DNA from 3 places in the Streptosporangium sp. NBC_01469 genome. Region 3 is predicted to be linked to each of the others. Evidence: riboswitches for the same ligand, from Rfam matches in the RefSeq annotation. Region 3 holds a riboswitch; each other region holds the start of a gene.

Region 1 (3,268 bases), 450 kb from region 3:
TAGGTGTGCGACTCCAACGGTGAATCCGCACATTCAGTTGCGTCTCATGTAGGACCCGCAACGATTCATGTAGAGCCATGAAGGACGGGAGCGGAGATGCCCTCACCGAGCGAGCTGGACGCGAACGCCAGCGTTCTTGCTTACTGGGGTTCTGAACTGCGCAAATACCGGGAACAAGCGCAATGGAGCCAGAAGGAACTGGCGCACAGGATCTCCTACTCCACCTCCCTCGTCGGGCTCATCGAGACGGCCAAGCGCGCCCCGACGAGAGAGTTCGCGGCCAAGTGTGACGAGGTGCTGGAGACGGACGGTGCCCTTGCTCGCCTGTGGCCCCTGATCGGCAGAGACGTCTACCCCGTGTGGTTCCGGCCGTTCGTCGAACTGGAGAGGGAAGCCCGAACCCTGCGAAGCTTCCAGCCCGTCCTCGTTCCAGGACTGCTGCAGACCGAGAACTACGCACGGGCGGTTCTGAGGGCAGGACGACCAGGCGACACCGACGAGCAGGTGGAGGAACTGGTCGCCACACGCATGGAGCGCCAACGAATCCTCACCAAGCCGGACCCGCCCATGTTCTGGGCCACCCTCGACGAGGCCGTGCTGATCCGTCCGGTCGGTGGCCCGCAGGTCATGCGCAAGCAGCTGGAACAGCTTCTCGAACTGGTCCGGCGGCCCCGGATCACCATCCAGGTCATCCCGCTCGACGTGGGCGCGCACGCCGGTCTGACTGGAGCTTTCGTGATCGCCAGCTTCAAAGGATCGCCCGATATAGTTTATTTGGAAACCGCAGCCGAAGGTCAGATCGTCAACGGTCCCACCGAGATCGAGACCCTGTTGACCCAGCTCGACGCGCTACGGGCGTGCGCCCTGCCGCAGTCCGCCTCGGTGGCCTTGATGGAGAAAGCGATGGAATCATGGACCTGACGGATGCCCGGTGGTTCAAGAGCAGCCGCAGCGGCGGCAACGGCGGCGACTGCGTCGAGGTGGCCACCAACCTCCCCGGCATCGTGGCCGTCCGCGACAGCAAGAACCCCAACGGCCCCGCCCTGGCGTTCACCCCCGAGGTATGGGCCGACTTCATCGCCTCGGTGAAAGCGGACACGATCTAAGCCGTTCCTTCACTGGGCTGGCGACCGCCGTCTCCTCCGAGGCTTTCTCCTCCCTCCGGGGCGAGTCCGTTTCTTCTGCGGCGGCATCGCTGAAGACGGCCTTCTTTCCTTCCCTGCGTTCCAGGTGACTGTGGTGCGGTCCCTGCCTCTTCGAGACGTCGGGTGGTGGCTCTGCCGGGGGGTGGGGGCGGGTTATGCTCGTGGTGCGGTTGGTTCTCCCGGCGCCGTCTTCGTGCTGGGAGTCGTAAGAGGGAACCCGGTGTGATTCCGGGACTGCCCCGCAGCGGTGAGTGGGAACGAACGCCGTCATTGGCACTGGGTGCGTGGCATCTGGGAAGCGACGGTCAGTAGGGGTTGAGTGTGGTGCCCGCGAGTCCGAAGACCTGCCAGCCGCCCGTGTGCCGTCCGGTGCGCGGTGATCCGTGGCCTCGTGGGAGGGCCTGGGATGCGTCTTTCCCGTGTGTTCCTCCGCGTGGCCGTGGGTCGGCATGGCATGAGCCGAGGGAAGGACGCCATGAGTCAGGTCACCACGACCATTTTGGGGTATCCCCGTATCGGGGGTCGTCGCGAGTTGAAGCGGGCGACGGAGGATTACTGGGCCGGGCGCGCAGATGCCGTGGGCCTTCAGGAGACGGCCGTGGGTCTGCGGGAGCGGGCGTGGCGGGAGTTGTCGGAGGCGGGGCTGGACGCGGTGCCGTCCAACACCTTCTCCCTGTATGACCACGTGCTGGACACGATCGCGCTGGTCGGCGCGGTTCCCGAGCGGTTCGCCGGGGCCGCGGACCCGTACTTCGCGATGGCCCGGGGCGCCGAGGGGGTGGCGCCGCTGGAGATGACCAAGTGGTTCGACACCAACTACCATTACCTGGTTCCGGAGCTGGGCCCCGACACCCGGTTCCGGCTCGACTGGAGCAAGCCGCTGGCCGAGTACGCCGAGGCGCGGCGGCTGGGCGTCGAGACCCGGCCGGTGCTGGTCGGGCCGCTGTCGTTCCTGCTGCTGGCCAAGTCCACCGAGCCCGGCTTCGCGCCGCTACGGCTGCTGGACGGCCTGCTGGAGACCTACGCCGAGCTGCTGGAACGGATGGCCGCGGCGGGGGTGGCCGAGGTGCAGCTGGACGAGCCGGTGCTGGCCGCCGACCGTACGGACGAGGAGCTGGCCGCGCTGCGCCGGGCCTACGCGCGGCTGGGCGCGCTCAGCAGCCGGCCCCGGCTGCTGGTGGCCACCTACTTCGGTGAGATCGGGCCCGCGCTGGAGATCCTGGCCCGCGGCCCGGTCGAGGCCGTCGGCCTGGACTTCGTCTCGGCGCCCGGCAACCTGGAGGCGCTGGCCGCCGTTGGCGGGCTGCCCGGCAAGACCCTCGTCGCGGGGGTCGTCGACGGCCGCAACGTCTGGCGTACCGACACCGCGAAGGCGCTGGCGACCTGCGCCGCGCTGCTCGGACTGAGCGACCGGCTGGTGGTGAGCACCTCCTGCTCGCTGCTGCACGTCCCGCTCGACCTGGACGCCGAGGCCTCGCTGGACCCGCGGCTGCGCGAGCGGCTGGCCTTCGCCAGGCAGAAGGTCGACGAGGTCGTACGGATCGGCAGGGCACTGAACGGCGAGGAGGTCATCGCGGGGGAGAGCGTCACGGAGCGGTTCCTCAACCCCCGGGTGCGGGCCAGGCTGGACGCCCTGGGCAAGGGCACCCCGCGCGCCCCGCACGCCGAGCGGCTCGCCGTGCAGAACGCAGACCTGGGCCTGCCGCCGCTGGCCACCACCACCATCGGCTCCTTCCCGCAGACCGGCGAGGTGCGCCAGGCCCGCGCCGCCATGCGCTCGGGCGAGATCGACAGGGCCGGGTACGAGCGCAGGATGGAGGCCGAGATCGACCGCGTCATCGCGCTGCAGGAGGACATCGGCCTGGACGTGCTGGTGCACGGCGAGCCCGAGCGCAACGACATGGTCCAGTACTTCGCCGAGATGCTGGAGGGCTACGCCGCCACCGAACACGGCTGGGTGCAGTCGTACGGCAGCCGCTACGTCCGCCCGCCGATCCTGTTCGGCGACGTCTCCCGTCCCGAGCCGATGACGGTGCGCTGGGCCTCCTACGCGCAGTCGCGCACGAAGAAGCCGGTCAAGGGCATGCTGACCGGGCCGGTGACCATGCTGGCCTGGTCCTTCG
Region 2 (3,268 bases), 1.8 Mb from region 3:
GCGGGAAGCGGCGAGATCTTCGAGGAGTCCCACCCCGCAATGCCCGGTGAGCGCACGTCCTGTTTCGGCGAGCGCCTGTGCCGACAGCGCGAGAATGCGCTCGGCGTAGGGCAGCAGCTCCTCGCCCGCCCGGGTCGGCGAGACGCCGGACGGCGCCCGGTGCAGCAGCGGACTGCCGACGGCCCTCTCGAGCTTGCGCAACTGCTGGCTGAGCGCGGGCTGGGTACGGCCGAGCGCCGCCGCCGCACGGCTGATGCTGCCCGCGCGCACGGCGGTGACGAACGACCTCAGCAGTGCGGTCTCGAGATCATGTGCCATAAGTATTCATTATGCCTGGTCCAATGAATTGACGGCTTCCTATGGCATTCCGGCTGATCTAGCGTTAAACCGGTGATTAGATTTCGACAGGTGCTCGCGGTGCCGGGGATGACGCCACTGCTGGGCATTTCGCTGCTCGCTCGTGCCGCGATCACGGCGGACGCGATGGCGTTGACGATGTACGTCGTCGTCGCCCTCGACATGAGTTACGTGGCGGCCGGAGCCGTGGTGGCGGCGCTCACCGCCGGTGTCGCGCTGGGCGGGCCGCTGCTGGGCCGGATGATCGACCGGCGGGGCCTGCGTACCGTGCTGCTGGCCACGGTTGTGTCGCAGCTCGTGTTCTGGTTGACCGTGCCTGTGCTGCCATACGTGATCTTGCTGGGTGCCTCCTTCGCCGCCGGTCTGCTGATGGTGCCGATCCAGTCGATCACCAGGCAGGCGATCGCCGCGATGACGACGGCAGGGCAGCGGCGGGCGGCGTTCGCGCTGGAGTCGGTGGTGGGCGAGCTGTCGTACATAGTGGGGCCGCCGGTGGTGATCTTGTGCGCGGCGAAGGTGTCTCCCGGCGCGGTGGCATGGGGAGTGGGCGCCGCGATCGTTGTCGGCGGGGCAGGGGTCGCCCTGCTCAACCCGCCGTTGCGGGCCGAGGACGAGGCGGACGGCGAGGCGGCGGGCCGGCCCCGGCGCCGGGAGTGGCTGGGAGCGCGCATGGTCGCTGTCCTGACGATGGGAGTCGGCGTCGCGATGCTGCTCAGCGGCGTCGACCTGGCCATCGTCGCGACTCTTCAAGAAGCCGGTCAGGTCTCGTGGGCGGCCGTGGTCGTCGCCGTGTTCGGGGTGACGTCCGTCGTGGGCGGTCTGGTGTACGGAGTGCTGCCCCGGTCGATGCCCACCTGGCTGCTGCTCGGCCTGCTCGGGCTGGTGACGATTCCGGCCGGACTCGCCCATGACTGGCCTTGGCTGTGTGTGGCGGTCATCGGCGCCGGGCTGCTCACCGCGCCGACCCTTTCCACGGTCTCCGACGCGGTGAGCCGGCTGACGCCGGCCAGTGTGCGAGGTGAGGCGACCGGCCTGCAGTCCTCGGCGGCGAGCGCGGGGTTCGCGCTCGGCTCCCCGGTCGTGGGAGTGGCGATCGACGCGTCCGCGCCGGCGGGCGGCTTCGCGGCGGCCGGTCTGGTCGGCCTGCTCGCCGCACTGACGGGATACCTGCTCTCGCGCCGGTCACCCAAGATGACCATCGCTTTGACGTGAGCCTGTGAGGGAAGCTCGCCGGGGCTGACGGGTGGTGCGCGCTTTGTCGTTGATGAGTGGTGTGCGAGCATGGTCGGCGTAGGCGAGCGCGGAACGAGGAAGCCGGTGTGAATCCGGCGCGGTCCCGCCACTGTGATCGGCGAGCGAATCCCGACGAAGCCACTGCCCGGACAACGGGTGGGAAGGCCGGGACGAGCATCGACCCGAGAGCCAGGAGACTCCCGCGGTCGCCTCCTCGATGAACTGGGGCGGATTTCCCCGGAGAGGAGTGGGCTCTCGTGCCCGTCGAGCCGGTGGCCGCGCCGAGAAGCCCTGTGGCATTCCCTCTTTCAGATCCGCCCCGTTGTGCAGATTCCGTGAGAGGAACACTTCATGACGGGCAGACGCCCCACCACCCTCCTGCTCGCCCTCCTGGTGTCCGGAGTGCTGGCCGCCTGCGGCGGCGCCCCGGCTGAGAACGTCTCGGCCCCCGCTCCGGCGGCCTCCGCGCCCGCGGGCTTCCCGGTCACCCTCGACAACTGCGGCGTGACGAGCACGTACGAGCAGCCGCCGCAGCGGGCGATATCGATGAACCAGCACGCCACCGAGGTGATGCTGGCGCTCGGCCTGGAGAAGTCGATGATCGGCACCGCCTACCTCGACGACAAGGTGCTGCCGGAGTATCAGGCGGCCTATGACGCAATCAAGGTCGTCTCGAAGGAGTACCCGGCCTACGAGGCGCTCCTGGCCGAGGAGCCCGACTTCGTCTACGGCGGCTTCGCCAGCACCTTCGACGAGAAGGAGGGCCGCAGCCGGGACGCCCTGCGAAAGGCCGGCATCAAGACATATCTGAACGTCGAGGAGTGCGCCAAGGGCGCGGTGTCCGTGGGCCTGATCGACACCGAGATCCGCAACGTCGCGAAGATCTTCGGCGTCTCCGACCGGGCCGAACCGTTGATCACCACATTGCGGGCGACCCTCGACGGTGTGAGGACCAAACTCGGCGACGCCGCCCCGGTCAAGCTGTTCGTCTACGACAGCGGCGACAAGACCGCCTTCACCGCCGGCGGCAAGGGCGTCGGCAACGAGATCATCAAGCTGGCCGGGGCGGAGAACGTGTTCGCCGACGTCGACAAGGTGTGGGGCGACGTGTCGTTCGAGCAGGTCGCCGAGCGCGCGCCCGACTGGATCGTCATCTACGACTACGGCGACCAGCCGGTGGCCGACAAGGAGAAGTTCCTGCTGGCCAACCCGGCGCTGAAGGACGTGCCGGCCATCAAGGAGAAGCGGTTCGCGGTGCTGCCGCTGTCGTCGGTGGTGCTCGGCGTACGGGCGCCGGGGGCCGTCGAGGCGCTGGCCCGGCAGCTGCACGCCGACCGGTTCAAGTGAGTGAACCGACCACGGGTGTCGTGCTGTTGGCGCGGCGCCCGGGACCGCCGTACCCGGTCGTGATCGGCCTGCTCGTGCTCCTGCTCGGCGGGGCGGTCACCGTGGCCGTCGCGGCCGGGTCGGTGGCCCTGCCGGTAGGGCAGGTGTGGGGCATCCTGCTCCATCACCTCCATCCCGCCCTGGCCGAACCGACCTGGACACCCGTGCGGGAGACCATCGTGATGGACGTACGGCTGCCGCGGGTCGTCCTGGCGGGGGCGATCGGTGCGGGCCTGTCGGTCTGCGGCATGGCCCTGCAGGCACTGGTGCGCAACCCGCTGGCCGACCCGAT
Region 3 (3,268 bases):
GAACCGGCCCTCGGCCTCGGCGGCCCGGTAGGCGTCGTCGAACGCGGCGCCGTACAGGTCGGTGAGGTGCGGGACCTCCTTGGGGTCGAACAGCGACCAGACGCCGTCGGCCTCGACCCGGCGCATGAACTCGTCGGGGATCCAGTTGGCCAGGTTCAGGTTGTGCGTGCGGCGGGCCTCCTCGCCGGTGTTGTCGCGCAGTTCCAGGAACTCCTCGACGTCGGCGTGCCAGGGCTCCAAATAGACGCAGGCCGCGCCCTTGCGGCGGCCTCCCTGGTTGACCGCGGCGACGCTGGAGTCGAGCGTGCGCAGCCAGGGCACGATGCCGTTGGAGTGGCCGTTGGTGCCCCGGATCAGCGAGCCCCGCGAGCGGACCCTGGTCCAGGCGATCCCGATGCCCCCCGCGTACTTCGACAGCCGCGCGACCTGCCCGTAGCGCTCGTAGATGGACTCCAGCTCGTCACGGGGCGAGTCGAGCAGGAAGCACGAGGAGAGCTGGGGCCTGCGGGAGCCGGAGTTGAACAGCGTGGGCGAGCTGGGCAGGTAGGACAGGGTGGCCATGAGCGCGTACAGCTCGGCGGCCTCCTCGACGGTCTCGGACAGGCCGCAGGCCACCCGGAGGAAGAAGTGCTGCGGGCGCTCCAGGACCTTGCGGGTCCGCGGGTGGCGCAGCAGGTAGCGGTCGTAGACGGTACGCAGCCCGAAGTACTCGAACCTGGTGTCGGCCTCCGGGTCGACCAGCGCGTCCAGGACCTCGGCGTGGGCGGCCACGAACTCCGCGAGCCCGTCCTGGATCAGCCCCGCCTCGTGGGTCGCGGCGACGGACTCGGAGAACCGGCGGACGCCGTGCTCGGCGGCCTCGTCGGCGATCAGCTCGGCCAGCATCGCGGCGGCGACCCTGGAGTTCTCGGGATCGGTGATCACCCGGGCGGCCGCCTCGTCGATGGCCAGCCTTCGGTCGTCCGCCGCGCTCCCGGCGCTCACGGCGCTTCCGGCGTCGCCGCTGCCCGTCGCGGTCACCGCCGCGCTCCCGGCGCTCACGGTGTCGCCGGTGTCCACCGCGGCCGCCGCCGCGTTCCCGGTGTTCCCGGTGTCCACCGCGGTCGCCGCCGCGTTCCCGGTGTTCCCGGTGTTCCCGGTGTTCCCGGTGTCCACCGCGGCCGCCGCCGTGCTCCCCGCAGCGGTCTCCGCCAATGCCTGTGTCACGTAGTGCCCCTCGCTCGATCGGACTTCCCCGTACGGCTCCGCCGGAGGGGCACGCGTCCGCGAGCGATCCCGGGCACGCCGGATCGCCTCGTTCCGCGGGCCCTCCCACGAGGCCCTGGACAATCACGTCACCGGCAGGTCTTCGGACTCACGGGCGCACTGCACATGCCTACCGGCCGTCGCTTCCCAGGCATGGTTCGCCCAGTGCTTGACTGACGGCTTTCGTTCCCGTTCACCGCTGCGGGGCAGTCGCCGGAATCTCACCGGGTTCCCTCTTGCCTCGCCCCTCGCGGGGCGAACCAGCAACGAGCAGGATCCTACATCTAGGGGCGTCTGACGCAACTACCCCAACAAGTTGTGTCGGAGGACTTCAACAGCCCGAGCTCGTGAAGCACACCGCGGGTGCGCGCCGTCTCGGTGGAGAGCCACTGGCGGAACTCGTCGCCGCTGAGATAGACCCGGCTCCAGCCGTGGGCCGCGCACAGGGAACGCCAGCGCGGCGCGGCGTCGATCCTGTCACACAGGGCGATCGCGGCGTCCCGGTCCCCCGGGCTCATGTCCTTGGGGCCCAGCAGGCCGCACCAGTCGCTGTACTCCAGCCGGACGTCGACCTCCATGAGCGTCGGCGCGTCGATCCCGTCGATCCGGCCGCCGGAGGAGACCACCAGGGGCCGCAGACGGCCCGCGGTGATCTCGGGCCGCAGGGCGCGCGCCGATCCCAGCAGGGCCGCCACCCGGCCGACCTGGAGCGCCTCGGCGGCGTCGTCGGGGGCGAGGTATCCGGCGTACTCCAGCAGCCGGGTGTCCACCCCGAGGCACTTGCCGATCATGCCGTAGAGCACGTGGTCGGAGCCGCCCTCCGACCGGCCGCCGACCGTCAGCCCCGCCGGGTTCTGGCGCAGCCGCGCGGCGAAGTCCTCGAAGGTACGCAAGCGGGAGCCGGAGGGGACGACCAGGACCGCCCAGTCGCCGACCAGGCGGGCGAGGGGGGTGGCGGCGTTCACCACGGCGGCGGTGTTGGCGATCTCCGCGGCGGCCACCATCGGCATCGCGGTGACGAGCAGCCTGCCCTCGCGCGCGAAGGGGCCGCGGAAGGCGCCGAACGCGTCGCGCGGGGCGGAGCCCAGGACACCCTGCCGCTCGACGGCCATCGCGGTACGCGCCAGCCCCGACTGGACCAGGACGGTCGCCAGCCTGCCCGCGATCCCGTCCCAGCCGTGGCCGTCGGCGGTCGGTTCGAGGATGAACAGGCGCCTCACCGCCGGATCGGCAGCGCCGCCCGCGTCGCACCCCGCGGCGACCAGGACCCCCGCCGCCAGTGCGAAAAACCCCCTACGGCGCATAAGCGCCCCTTCCCCCAAGAACCCCTCATACCAAAGGTTACTTCTTACTCACTTTCTGTGACGAAGTGGGGGTATGCGGAAATCTCGCCCGCACCCGGACACGAGCCATCGAGCATCGCGGGCGGCCACCTCACGGGAGCCCACGGCGCCCGCGGAGCCCGGGAGCACGCGGAGCACCCGGCGCCCCGGCAGGCCGGACGAAGCGAGGCCGGGGCGCCGGGGGCGAGGGACAGGGGCCGGGGACCGGAGGGATGGGGGCCGGGGCCTCACTCCACCGTGACGCTCTTGGCCAGGTTCCTGGGCTTGTCGACGTCCCGCTCCAGCGCCACGGCGGCGTGGTAGGCGAAGAGCTGGAGCGGGATCGAGAGCAGGATCGGGTCCAGCTCGGTCTCGTTCTTGGGCACCACGACGCAGTCGTCGGCCAGCTTGGGGTCGGCCGTGCGGTGGCCCACCATGAGCACCCGGCCCCCCCGGGCACGGATCTCGCCCAGCGTGGTGAGGTTCTTGTCCAGCAGCTCGTCGTCGGGGACGATCGCCACCGTCGGCATGTCCGGGCCGATCAGCGCCAGCGGCCCGTGCTTGAGCTCGCTGGCCGGGTACGCCTCGGCGTGCACGTACGAGATCTCCTTGAGCTTCTGCGCGCCCTCGCGGGCCACCGGATAGCCCCTGACCCGGCCCACGAACATCATGCTCGGCGACTCGGCGTACTTGCCCGCCAG

The links. A riboswitch is a leader RNA that binds a small molecule or an ion and turns the genes downstream of it on or off. The one in region 3 is predicted to bind cobalamin.
Region 1: another riboswitch for cobalamin. It lies ahead of metE (5-methyltetrahydropteroyltriglutamate--homocysteine S-methyltransferase); the one in region 3 lies ahead of OG587_RS37090 (ribonucleoside-diphosphate reductase subunit alpha).
Region 2: another riboswitch for cobalamin. It lies ahead of OG587_RS29580 (ABC transporter substrate-binding protein); the one in region 3 lies ahead of OG587_RS37090 (ribonucleoside-diphosphate reductase subunit alpha).

Annotation. Positions count from the first base shown of each region.
Region 1 covers NZ_CP109465.1:8,080,018-8,083,285, reverse strand. Annotated here, with positions in the region: gene OG587_RS35140 (helix-turn-helix domain-containing protein) at 97-921, shown strand; gene OG587_RS35135 (DUF397 domain-containing protein) at 912-1,106, shown strand; cobalamin riboswitch at 1,300-1,511, shown strand; gene metE (5-methyltetrahydropteroyltriglutamate--homocysteine S-methyltransferase) at 1,621-3,268, shown strand, end outside.
Region 2 covers NZ_CP109465.1:6,754,752-6,758,019, forward strand. Annotated here, with positions in the region: gene OG587_RS29570 (LysR family transcriptional regulator) at 1-318, opposite strand, end outside; gene OG587_RS29575 (MFS transporter) at 391-1,569, shown strand; cobalamin riboswitch at 1,616-1,810, shown strand; gene OG587_RS29580 (ABC transporter substrate-binding protein) at 1,942-2,937, shown strand; gene OG587_RS29585 (FecCD family ABC transporter permease) at 2,934-3,268, shown strand, end outside.
Region 3 covers NZ_CP109465.1:8,531,370-8,534,637, forward strand. Annotated here, with positions in the region: gene OG587_RS37090 (ribonucleoside-diphosphate reductase subunit alpha) at 1-1,206, opposite strand, end outside; cobalamin riboswitch at 1,323-1,525, opposite strand; gene OG587_RS37095 (tripartite tricarboxylate transporter substrate-binding protein) at 1,530-2,549, opposite strand; gene glmS (glutamine--fructose-6-phosphate transaminase (isomerizing)) at 2,816-3,268, opposite strand, start outside.